DNA from 3 places in the Mesorhizobium onobrychidis genome. Region 1 is predicted to be linked to each of the others. Evidence: predicted binding sites of a transcription regulator. Region 1 holds the regulator's gene; each other region holds the start of a gene.

Region 1 (4,187 bases):
TCGGCATCAACAACCGCAATCTCCGGACGTTCGAAACCAGCATCGAGACCTCGGAGCGGCTCGCGACGATGATGCCGGCAGACCGGCTGCTGGTCAGCGAGAGCGGTATTTTCTCGCACGAAGACTGCCGCAGGCTGGAACGGAGCGACATCGGTACGTTCCTCGTCGGCGAGAGCCTGATGCGGCAACAGAATGTGGCCACTGCGACGCGCCTGCTTTTGACGGGCAAGGCGCCCGCCATTGCATCGGCCCGAAAATCGGAATCGATTTTCGGAGAGCACGATGCATAGATTCAAAGTGTTAAAGCGTACTTTGCGCGTCCAGACAGACGCACGTCGCTCTAAGGTGACCTGACGATGACGGCCGCCCTCACCCATCTTGGCGCGAAAGGCGAAGCCAATATGGTCGATGTCGGCGACAAGGCGGAGACGACGCGCACGGCAATCGCCGAAGGTCTTGTCGCGATGCGGCCCGAAACGCTGAAGATGATTCTCGACGGCGATGCCAAGAAGGGCGACGTGCTGGGCACGGCGCGCATCGCCGGCATCATGGCGGCCAAGAGGACGCATGAGCTGATCCCGCTCTGCCATCCGCTGCTGTTGACCAAGGTATCCGTTGACATCGAACCGGACGCGACGCTGCCAGGCCTGAAGGTCACGGCGCTGGCCCGCGTCACAGGTAAGACCGGCGTCGAGATGGAAGCGCTGACCGCCGTCTCGGTCGCCTGCCTGACCATCTATGACATGGCCAAGGCGGTCGACCGCGCCATGGTGATCTCGGGCATCAGGCTGGTGGAAAAGACCGGCGGCAAATCCGGCGACTACAAGGCGGACGCCAAGGGGGCAGGCCAATAATGGCACTGCTTCCGGTCGCCGAGGCGCTCGAGCGCCTGCTTGAGGATGCTGCGCCCTTGCACGCTGAATGCGTCGCCCTGATGGACGCCGCCGACCGCGTGCTGGCGGAGCCGCTTCTGGCGCTCCACACCCAGCCGCCGTTCAACGCGTCCGCCATGGACGGCTATGCCGTGCGGGCCGAGGACGTCGCGTCCGTGCCCGCAAGACTTTCGGTGATCGGCATGGCGCCGGCCGGACGCGGCTTTGCCGGAACAGTCGGCCCGGCGCAGGCCGTGCGCATCTTCACCGGCGCGCCGCTTCCTGCAGGCGCCGACACCATCGTCATCCAGGAGAATGTCCGCGACCGCGGCGGCGGCAGCGTCGAAGTGACCGCGTCGACGGTTGAAGGCCGCAACATCCGCCGCCTCGGGCTCGATTTCTCGAAGGGCGACGTCCTGCTGGAGAAAGGCCGCCCGCTTGATCCGGCGGCATTGTCGCTGGCGGCGTCGGCCAACCACCCGCAGGTCAGCGTGGTGAAACGGCCGCTGGTCGCCATCATCGCCACCGGCGATGAATTGCTGCCGCCGGGCAGCGACCTTGGCCCCGACCAGATCATCTCGTCCAATGCCTATGGCGTCGCCGCCGCGGCCCGCTCGGTCGGCGCCAGCGCGCTCGATCTCGGCATCGCCCCCGACCGCAAGGAGGCGATCGCCACGCTGGTGAAACAAGCGGTCGACGCAGGCGCCGACGTCATCGTCACGCTGGGCGGCGCCTCGGTCGGCGACCATGACCTGGTCCATGACGTGCTGACCGGTGAAGGCATGACGCTCGATTTCTGGAAAATCGCCATGCGGCCCGGCAAGCCGCTGATGTTCGGGCGGCTGGGCGACATCCGCTGCATCGGCCTGCCTGGCAATCCGGTGGCGAGCCTGGTCTGCACGCAGCTCTTTCTGAAGCCGCTGCTTGCGCGGCTCGGCGGCCGCGCCTTCCGGCAGGACATGCGTCAGGCGCGGCTCGGCGCCGCCATGCCGGCCAACGATCTCAGGCAGGACTATGCACGCGCCGTGGTGAGCGAAGAAGCCGGCACGCTGCTGGCGACCCCGTTCGGCATCCAGGATTCCTCGATGCTCAAAATGCTGGCCGACGCCAACGGGCTGATCGTGCGCGAGCCATTCGCTCCCCCAGCCGCGACGGGCGCCGCGTGCAGCGTGCTGATGCTACGCTGAACAAAACGTCAACACATTCATTAAACTTTAAACGGTTGCGGAACACAACTGGAACAGATAGTGTTTGTTCTGGGTTTGTTTTTCTGATTCTGTTGGGGGTCGCGATGCTGACACGCAAACAACATGAACTGCTGATGTTCATCCACGAGCGGCTGAAGGAAAGCGGCATTCCGCCCTCGTTCGACGAGATGAAGGAAGCGCTCGACCTCGCCTCGAAGTCGGGGATCCATCGGCTGATCACGGCACTGGAGGAGCGCGGTTTCATTCGCCGCCTGCCCAACCGCGCCCGCGCGCTGGAGGTGCTGCGCCTGCCCGATTCGATCGCGCCCGGCCTCAATGCGGCGCGCAAATTCTCGCCAAGCGTCATTCAGGGCAGCCTTGGGCAGGGCAGCCTCGGACGACAGATCAAGCCGGCGCCTTCACGCATGCCTGCGGCCGGCAACGACGATGACGTCGTTGCCACCGTCTCGATCCCGGTGATGGGCCGCATTGCTGCCGGTGTGCCGATCGACGCCATCCAGCACCAGACGCATTCGATCTCGGTGCCACCGGACATGATCACCGGCGGCACGCACTACGCGCTGGAGGTCAAGGGTGATTCGATGATCGAGGCCGGCATTTTCGACGGCGACACGGTTATCATCCGCAACGCCGACACCGCCCAGCCTGGCGAGATCATCGTCGCCTTGGTCGACGAGGAGGAAGCGACGCTGAAGCGGTTCCGCCGCAAAGGTGCCTCGATCGCACTGGAAGCCGCCAATCCGGCCTACGAGACGCGCATCTTCGGGCCGGACCGGGTCAAGGTGCAAGGCAAGCTCGTTGGACTGATCCGGCGTTACTGAACGGCAGGCTTTTTGGGTTTCTCGGCCCTGCGGTATGGCGGCAGGCCCCTTGCCTCGCGCGAAAATCTCCGCTGCTCATGCCAAGGCCTATATGGCTGTCTGACGGCAAAATGGATTTCTGCGCGCGTCGTCGCCGATAGCGGATCGAAGAAGACGGCGGCACTGCCCATGCGAGCGAGCTGCCGTTTTGTGACGACGAGAACCAGCGGATTGCGGCAGGGATTGTAATAGGCTGTGGCATCGTCGATGACGATCAAATCCGCAAAGGCACAGGCTGGCCGTGCGGTTTTGCGGTCGTCGGCGAGCGCGATGATCGCGCCGGACGGGTGCCGGGCGAGGCACAGGCCGGCAGTGCAGTAGAAGGGCGCTCCCGGCGGCAGGTCGGCCGGGTCGGCGATGTCGAACCGCACGTCTCCTTTTTCGAATGTCTCCGGCTCGACAATGGTCGCTGAAACCAGCGCATGTTTCCAGTTGTCGGTGGTGAATTCGTTCGACCGCACCCGGTTGACGGCAAGTTCGCCGCCGCCGATCGGCAGCGCCACCAGATGCGCATCTTCCGAAATCAGCACGTCGGGGGTGCGCGTCTCGGAAATCGTCAGCAAGCCGGCGAGCGCAAAGGGAAGTGCCGCAAGCCGCAACCATGTCGTCGCCATCGTGGCGATGACCAGGGCGACCGCCACCAGCAGAACCGACTGCAACGAGATCAGCCCGACTGCATCGACCGGCGACCGCTCGGAGATCCATCCCGATATTGCAATCATGGCCGTCAGCCCCTTGCCCATCATGTATAGGAAAGGGCCGTCGAAGCCGAAAGGCATTGCCAAGGCGCTGACGACGGCCAGGAACATGACGACCGTGACGATCGGCATGACGGCCAGATTGGCGAACAGGCTGAGCGGCGAGACGCGCTGGAAGTGCCAGATGGCGAAGAGCGCGGTGGCGCTGCCGGCAATGATGGAGGTCATTGCGATGGTACCTGTACCAGCGGCGAGTTTTCGCGTGACGAAAGCGATCGGTGACCGTCGCTGTGGCGGCGTCGTGGCCTTGTCGGCACGATAGTCGGACCAGCCGGCATAGGCGCCCACGAGAGCAGCGGTCGCGGCGAAGGACATCTGGAAGCTTGGGCCGACCACCTCGTGCGGCGACACGACGATGACAGCGATGGCTGAAATCGTCAGATTGCGCATGGTGAGTGCCGCCCGGTCGAACAGCACGGCGACAAGCATTACCGCCAGCATGATGAAGCTGCGTTCAGCCGCGACCACGATACCGGAAAAGATCAGATA
Region 2 (4,187 bases), 760 kb from region 1:
TGTTCGCTGCCTTTGGTATCGCCCGGCGGCGGCACGTCCGCGCGCGGCACCAGCCTGGAGATGAACGCCAGGTATGTCGGCATGCCGAACATCACCTGCCGGACCGGATCGACCGCCACGCCGCCCCAGTTGAATGTGCCGAAATTGCCGGGATAGATCAGCGAGCCTTGCAGCGACGGCGGCGTGTAGCGGCCCTCGTAGCGCAGTTTCAGCAATTCGATCCGGCAGGCCAGTTGGTCGAACATGGTGATGCCCCACATGTCGGCCCCGGTCAGCGGCTTCGGATTGAAGCTCATATCCGAAGCCGGCTGCGTCGGCGAGGTGTGGTCGCCCTCGATCGCGCCGCCCGGCGCCGGCACTTCGTTGACCGGGACGATCGGCTCGCCGCTGCGCCGGTCGAGTACATAGAGGTCGCCCTGCTTGGTCGGCCCGACCAGCGCCGGCACGACGCCGCCGGCCGTGGTGATGTCGACCAGCGTCGGCTGCGCCGGCACGTCCATGTCCCACAGATCATGATGCACGGTCTGCCGCACCCAGCGCAATTGGCCGGTGTTGAGGTCGAGCGCGGTGATCGAGGAGGAGAATTTCTCGACATTGGCGCTGCGTCCCATGCCGAGCTGGTCGGGCGTCTGATTGCCGAGCGGCACATAGAGCAAGCCGAGCTTCTCGTCGGCGCTCGCCGTCGACCACATGTTGGGCGAGTTGTGGGTATAGGTCTGACCCGGCGCCAGTGGCGTCGTCTGGTCCGGATTGCCGGAATCCCAGTTCCAAATCAGGGCGCCGGTGTCGACGTCGAAGGCGCGGATGACGCCGGACGGCTCCTGCGTTGAATAATTATCGTTGACCGCGCCGCCGACGATGATCTTGTTGGCGACGATCAGCGGCGCCGAAGTCGAATAATAATAGCCCGGCTTCGGATATGGCATGTTGGCGAGCAGGTTCAGCGTGCCGCCTTCGGCAAATGTGGGACAGACCTGGCCATTCGCGGCGTCGAGCGCGATCAGCCGAGCGTCGGATGTCGGCAGATAGATGCGTGCCGCACAAGGCTGGCCGGCGGCGATCTTGGCATCGGCATAATAGGACACGCCGCGGCAGGTCTGGTGCTGGCGGTCCTTGTCCAGCTTGACCTTGGGATCGAAGCGCCATTTCTCCTTGCCGGTCGCGGCGTCGATAGCGATGGCGAAATTGTGCGGCGTGCAGATGTAGAGCGTGTCGGCAACCTTCAACGGCGTCACCTGATAGGTCGTCTCACTGACGTCGTCGGGCCCTTTCACATCGCCGGTGCGATAGGTCCAGGCCGGCTGCAAATTGGCAACGTTTTCGGGGGTGATCTGGTCGAGCGGCGAATAGCGCTGGCCGTACGTCGTGCGACCGTAATAGTGCCATTCGCCGCCTGGCACGTTGCCGCCGAGATCGGCGGTCGGCGTCACCTTGTCGGTGTTGAGTTCGCCGGCAATATCCTTTGGATCGGTCGTCATCGAATAGCCGGCGACGCCGATCGACGCCAGCACGGCGAGGATCAGCGGCGCGCGTCCATCGGGACCGGTGAGCCCGCCCCGCGCCCACGGTGTCAGCAGCCACAACGCGATAAGCACGATAATGCCGCCGCGCGGACCGAGCTCCCACCAGTCGAAGCCGGTTTCCCAGACCGCCCAGCAAAGCGTGCCGATGACGATCGCCGCGTACAGCCACAGCGCCATGGATTTGCGCCTGTAGAGCAGCCAGGCAGCGACGAGGAAGGCTATGCCGGCAATGATGTAATACCAACTGCCGCCTAGCGAAGCTAACCAGATGCCGCCGCCGCCGAGTACCAGGCCGATGAGGAAAAGGATGAGGGAGGTGATGACGACAGCCAAAACGATGCTCCTTCGACTGGTGCGCGCTTCGCACGCGTCAATGGGCAACCCGGCATTGCGTTCCTGCCCCGAGCACAACTTTCTCCGGCCCGGCATGGCTGTCAAGCAGGCTGGCGCTATAGGTGGTGTTCTACCGGATTTGTAACTCCCCCGCCTGGATTGAGAACAAAACGGAGACACTTCTGGCCTTTCGCTGCCGAATCACTACATTCGGGGACAATGTCCGGCTTTTCGGAAGACATGCCCTTTTTTGACGAACCGAATGCGCGGCCCACGGCCCCGTCCGGCATTGCCGCGCGCGCCATGGCTGCCCGCAGCGGCCACACCAATGCGCCCGACTATCTGAACGGGCTCAACCCCGAACAGCGGCTGGCGGTGGAAACCACCGAGGGTCCGGTTCTGGTGCTGGCCGGCGCCGGCACCGGCAAGACGCGTGTCTTGACCACCCGCATCGCTCACATCCTCGCCACGAAGAGAGCCTTCCCGTCGCAGATCCTCGCCGTCACCTTCACCAACAAGGCCGCGCGCGAAATGAAGCAGCGCATTGGCCTGCTGATCGGCGACGGCAATGTCGAAGGCATGCCGTGGCTCGGCACCTTCCACTCGATTGGAGTGAAGCTGCTGCGCCGCCACGCCGAGCTTGCCGGGCTCAAATCCGACTTCACCATTCTCGACACCGACGACGTCGTGCGCCTGATCAAGCAGCTCATCCAGGCCGAAGGGCTGGACGACAAGCGCTGGCCGGCCAAGCAGTTCGCCCAGATGATCGACGGCTGGAAGAACAAGGGGCTTGGCCCCGCCGACATTGCCGAGGGCGACGCCCGCGCCTTCGCCAACGGCAAGGGCCGCGAGCTCTACAAGGCCTATCAGGAGCGGCTGAAGACGCTGAACGCCTGCGACTTCGGCGACCTCCTGTGCCACCCGATCCGCATCTTCCGCGACAATCCGGACGTGCTGAAGGAGTACCACAAGCGCTTCAAATACATTCTCGTCGACGAGTACCAGGACACCAACACCGCCCAATACATGTGGCTGCGCCTGCTGGCCCAGCGGCCGGACGCCAAGCCGATCTCCCCCCTTGAGGGGGAGATGTCCGGCAGGACAGAGGGGGGTGCCTCGCGCCGACAGGCTGGAGGGACAGCGCCCCCCTCTGTCGCCTCCGGCGACATCTCCCCCTCTAGGGGGGAGATTGGGCGCTCCTCATCCGAAGGCCGAGCTAGGTCCACCGTAAACATTTGCTGCGTCGGCGACGACGATCAATCCATCTATGGCTGGCGCGGGGCCGAGGTCGACAACATCCTGCGCTTCGACAAGGATTTCCCCGGCGCCGCGATCATCCGGCTGGAGCGCAACTACCGCTCCACCGCGCACATCCTCGGCACCGCCTCCCACCTCATCGCCCACAATGAAGGCCGCTTCGGCAAGACGCTGTTCACCGAAAAAGTCGCCGAGGACGACGAGAAGGTGCATGTCCATGCCGCCTGGGATTCCGAGGAAGAGGCCCGCGCCGTTGGCGAAACCATCGAAGCCTACCAGCGGCAGAAGCACAATCTCAACGATATGGCCATTCTCGTCCGCGCCTCCTTCCAGATGCGCGAATTCGAGGATCGTTTCGTCACGCTCGGCCTCAACTATCGCGTCATCGGCGGCCCGCGCTTCTACGAGCGCCTCGAAATCCGCGATGCGCTGGCCTTCTTCCGCGTCGTTGCCCAAGGTGCCGACGATCTCGCCTTCGAGCGCATCGTCAACGTGCCGAAGCGCGGGCTGGGCGAAGCCACCATCCGCCAGATCCACGACACCGCCAGGACGCTCCGCATTCCGATGCTGGAGGCTGCGGAAAAACTCGCCGAGAGCGACGAACTGAAGCCGAAGCCGCGCGCAGCATTGCGCGAAGTCGCCGCCAATTTCGAGCGCTGGCAGAAGGCGCTGGAGACCACGCCGCACACCGAGCTCGCCGAGACCATCCTGGAAGAGAGCGGCTACACCGACATGTGGAAGAACGACCGCTCGGCGGAAGCTCCCGGCCGGCTGGAAAACCTCAAAGAACTGATCCGCTCCATGGAGGAGTACGAATCGCTGCGCTCGTTCCTCGAACATGTCGCGTTGGTGATGGACGCCGAGCAGAACGCCGAGCTCGACGCCGTCAACATCATGACGCTGCATTCGGCCAAGGGCCTGGAATTCGAGACCGTTTTTCTCCCTGGTTGGGAGGAAGGTCTTTTTCCACACCAGCGCGCGCTCGACGAGGGCGGCCGCTCCGGGCTGGAGGAAGAACGGCGGTTGGCCTATGTCGGCCTGACCCGCGCCAAGAAGAACCTGCATTTGTGGTTC
Region 3 (4,187 bases), 1.9 Mb from region 1:
GCTGGCTACAAGCCACGGGCTGAGCGCCTACGATGCCGTGTACCTGTCACTGGCTCTCGAGCGAACGCTTCCGCTCGCCACGTTGGACCGCAAGCTGGTCGCAGCAGCACTAGTGTTGTGACTCTAACACTCGACGCCCTCGTGCGACCTTTTCAAGGATGTCAGCAGCCTTGGCGGCCCAGATGAAGGGTTTGGGGTCGGCATTGTGATGCTCCAGGTAGGCCTCGATCGCGATCGTCAGGTCGGTCACGCTGCGGAAGACGCCGCGGCGGATGGCGTCGTCGGTGATGAGCCCGAAGAAGCGCTCGACCTGGTTCAGCCAGGAGCCAGAGGTCGGCGTGAAGTGGAGGCGGAAGCGCTTATGCCGGGCAAGCCAGGCTTTGACCTTGGGATGCTTGTGGGTGGCGTAGTTGTCGACCACCAAATCCAGGGCGAAGTGCTTGGGCGTGTTGCGATCGATCGTGCGCAGGAAGCGCAGGAACTCCTGGTGGCGGTGTCGCGGCATGCATTCGCCGATGACCTTGCCGGTGGCCACGTCGAGGGCGGCAAACAGTGTCGTGGTGCCGTTGCGCTTGTAGTCATGGGTCATCGTGCCGGCCCGCCCCTTCTTGATGGGCAGCCCCGGCTGCGTGCGGTCGAGCGCCTGGATTTGGCTCTTCTCGTCGACGCAAAGCACCAGGGCTTTGTCCGGCGGGTTGAGATAAAGGCCGACGACGTCCTGGACCTTCTCGACGAACGCCTTGTCATTGGACAGCTTGAATTTTTTGATCAGATGCGGCTTCAGCCCGTGCGCTGCCCAGATGCGCTGCACGCTCGACGGGCTGAGCCCCACCACCTTGGCGAGCTTGCGCACCGACCAATGGGTGCTCGCCGGCGGCTTCTGATGCAGCGTCATATCCACCACACGCTTGATCACCTCGGCCGAAAGCGGCGGCTTGCGGCTCGGCCGGCTGGCATCCCGCTTCAGCCCCTCAATGCCGCACGCAACGTAACGATCACGCCAGCGATAGGCGGTTCGCTTGGTTTTGCCGGTCGCCCGTACAATCGCGGTGACGCCGTCGCCGTCCGCCCACATCAGCACGATCCGCGCCCGCCAAACCCATTTCTGTGGCGAGTTGCGGTCCGCCACCCAACCTTCCAGCGTCGCCCGATCCTCAGGAGACAACCGGATGCCCGATTCAGTTGACATGCCCTCTGACTCGCACATCAGAGAGCTAAAGGGAATCCTTTCGTTAGAGACGGAACACTAGCCGAGGGCATCGAGATCGTTGGGCCCCTCGGCAATGGCTGAATCCCCGGCCCCATGTCGCCTTCCTCTCGGGCTGGCGAAGGACGCGACGTTCCCTCGCCCGCTATGGGGAGAGTGACGACCGTCACTTCGCCGGCGCCACCCAGATCTCGGCGTCGAGCCTCTTGGTCGCAAGGCCGCGCGCGATGGCTTCGGCGCTGCGGGCGTTTTTCGATAAGGCCGCGGCCTGACGCTTGCTGATCACCAGCCCTTCTGCCAGTGCCCGGTTTCCCGAAAACACCCGCGACAGGAACGGCACGCGACTGCCGCGCGCCCGCGAAAACCGCGCCGGCATCGTTTGCCGGGCCGTGTGGGCGACGACCTCGTCGATCCAGCCTTCCGCCAACCGCGCGCCCGGCTCCAGCAGCAGCAGCCAGTCGCCCTTGGCCTGCCTGATGCCGGCAGCAATGCCGCCGCTCGCCACATAAAGGCAGCCGGCATGTTCGGCAACGCGGTGCGTCTGGTCGGTCGAGCCGGTGTCGCAAACGATGACATCGCGCACCACGCCCTCGACCGCGCCGCCGATCAGCGAGGCGAGCGTGCGGGCAAGTCTCTCTTCGTCATTCAGGGTCTGGATGAGAACGCTGAGCATCGTTAGCCGAATAGCGGAAAGCCGGGGGCAGCGCCAGTTTTTGCATTGCGTCATAAAAATGTTCTTGATTTGTTCCAATCGATAAAATAGGATTATTTTCATGAACAGAGCGATTCGACAGCCAACCGACAGTCCTTGGGAGAGGGCGAAAATGGAACAGATCGTACGTGCCGACATTGCCGCCTTCGGGGCTGGAAGAGCCGAGATGGCCAATGCAATGATCGAGCAGAGCGGCGTCCGTATCCGCCCCGAGCGCAATCGCGGCCGATCCGCCGGCATCAACCCGTCCGGCCGGTTCGAACCGGTCAGCCGGCATGTGTTCGACGATGGCTGGAATTCGCTGGAGGAGCTGCCGCCGTTCAAGACCGAGGTGCAGGTCGAGAAGCCGCGCACCATCATCACCCGCAACGAATCGCCCGACATTTCCTTCGACCGCTCGATCAACCCCTATCGCGGCTGCGAACACGGCTGCGTCTATTGCTTCGCCCGTCCGACGCACAGCTTCATGGGCCTGTCGCCGGGGCTGGATTTCGAATCGAAGCTGTTCGCCAAGCCGGATGCGGCGCGGCTGCTCGACAAGGAACTGTCGAAGGACGGCTATCAGCCGCGCACCATCGCCATCGGCACCAACACCGATCCCTACCAGCCGATCGAGAAGCAGTACCGGATCATGCGCGAGATCCTCGAAGTGCTGGAGGCGCGCGGCCACCCGGTCGGCATCGTCACCAAATCGGCGCTGGTGACGCGCGACATCGACATTCTGGCGCGCATGGCCGAACGCGGACTGGCCAAGGTGGCGCTATCGGTGACGACGCTCGACCGCATGCTGGCGCGCACCATGGAACCCCGCGCGTCGACGCCAACCAAGCGGCTGGAGGCGATCAGGCAGCTTTCGGATGCCGGCATTCCGGCCTCTGTCATGGTCGCGCCGATCGTTCCCGGCCTGACCGACCAGGAGATGGAGCGCATCCTCGATTCGGCTTACGCGGCGGGAGCGCGCGAGGCAGGCTATGTCCTGCTGCGTCTGCCGCTGGAGGTGGCGCCGATCTTCAAGGACTGGCTGCTGCGCCACTATCCCGACCGCTATCGCCACGTCATGTCGCTGATCCGCTCAATGCGCGACGGCAAGGATTACGATTCGGAATGGGGCAAGCGGATGAAAGGCTCCGGTCCCTATGCCTGGCAGATCGGCCGGCGCTTCGAGATCGCCGCCAAAAGGCTTGGCCTCAACGCCGAGCGGCGGTCGCTCAGGACCGACCAGTTCGTCGCTGCGGCCAAGGCAACCGAGCAACTGATGTTGCTTTGAAGACATCATGTGCCGCCGTTGCCGGCTGCACATGAAAAAAATCCCGTCCGGCCTGTCCTGTCCCCGGGCTTGCAGACGGTGCCCTCCGGGTCCGGTGCCTCACCCGACCCGGAGGGGCTTGCGGAGAATCGGAGCCGATGCGAACCTCGCCGCAACATGGCTCGCGCGCGCTCTGATTCTCCGCTTCTCTTCGAAATCGTCGAGAGACCCGATTTCTCCTTCGAGACGAAGGCGATGGCCGAAGGCCTATGGCCGGTGGCGGGAATGGACGAGGCGGGCCGTGGCCCGCTCGCCGGGCCGGTCGTGGCGGCAGCGGTGGTGCTCGATCCCGCCAACATTCCCGACGGCCTCGACGATTCCAAGCGCCTTAGCCATTTGCAGCGCGAGGCGCTGTTCCTGAAAATCCTCGGCTCCGCTCTTGGCGTGTCGATGGCTTCGGTCAGCGCGGAAGGCATCGATGGCAGCAATATTCTCAAGGCAAGCCTCGAGGCGATGCGTCGCGCTTTGGTCGGGCTCTCGGTGCAGCCAAAGCTGGCCCTGGCCGACGGGCGCGACGTGCCACCCGGACTGCCATGTGAAGGCAGAGCGCTGATCAAGGGCGACCAGCGCTCGCAGTCGATCGCCGCCGCCTCGATCGTCGCCAAGGTGATGCGCGACCGCATGATGTGCGGCTGCGGCAGCCATCACGCGCATTACGGTTTCGAACTCCATATGGGCTACGCCACAGTCCGCCACCGTGCCGCGATCGAGCTGCATGGACCGGTGGCGCGGCTGCACCGCGCGTCCTTCGCACCGTTCCGGCTTGGCGGAACCGAAGTGCTCGACGAAGAGAGTTTTTCGGGTCTGGATTAAGCGATGGTCCATCGTCGCGCTTTCCCCCCTTGAGGGGGAGATGGCCGGCAGGCCTGAGGGGGTAGCCGCGCGTGAAGCGCCAACCTCCTCTTTCATTCGACGTATTATCCGATACCGCGTCGCGCCAGCCGAAGCGACCCCCTCTGTCG

What was found. The regulator LexA, encoded in region 1, represses DNA repair genes until DNA is damaged. The targets are predictions, from matches to a motif close to TGTTCNNNNTGTGTTCNG.
Region 2: a site for LexA is predicted at 2,018-2,035, ahead of IHQ72_RS17150 (ATP-dependent helicase). Genes of this name have one in related genera too.
Region 3: a site for LexA is predicted at 1,940-1,957, ahead of IHQ72_RS30235 (PA0069 family radical SAM protein). Genes of this name have one in related genera too.

The regions. Positions count from the first base shown of each region.
Region 1 covers NZ_CP062229.1:4,209,427-4,213,613, reverse strand. Annotated here, with positions in the region: gene trpC (indole-3-glycerol phosphate synthase TrpC) at 1-290, shown strand, start outside; gene moaC (cyclic pyranopterin monophosphate synthase MoaC) at 357-854, shown strand; gene IHQ72_RS20900 (molybdopterin molybdotransferase MoeA) at 854-2,059, shown strand; gene lexA (transcriptional repressor LexA) at 2,164-2,901, shown strand; gene IHQ72_RS20890 (ComEC/Rec2 family competence protein) at 2,895-4,187, opposite strand, start outside.
Region 2 covers NZ_CP062229.1:3,451,625-3,455,811, reverse strand. Annotated here, with positions in the region: gene IHQ72_RS17155 (glucose/quinate/shikimate family membrane-bound PQQ-dependent dehydrogenase) at 1-1,856, opposite strand, end outside; gene IHQ72_RS17150 (ATP-dependent helicase) at 2,076-4,187, shown strand, end outside.
Region 3 covers NZ_CP062229.1:6,101,867-6,106,053, forward strand. Annotated here, with positions in the region: gene IHQ72_RS30220 (PIN domain-containing protein) at 1-23, shown strand, start outside; gene IHQ72_RS30225 (IS630 family transposase) at 110-1,189, opposite strand; gene IHQ72_RS30230 (glycosyltransferase) at 1,374-1,880, opposite strand; gene IHQ72_RS30235 (PA0069 family radical SAM protein) at 2,032-3,186, shown strand; gene rnhB (ribonuclease HII) at 3,343-4,038, shown strand.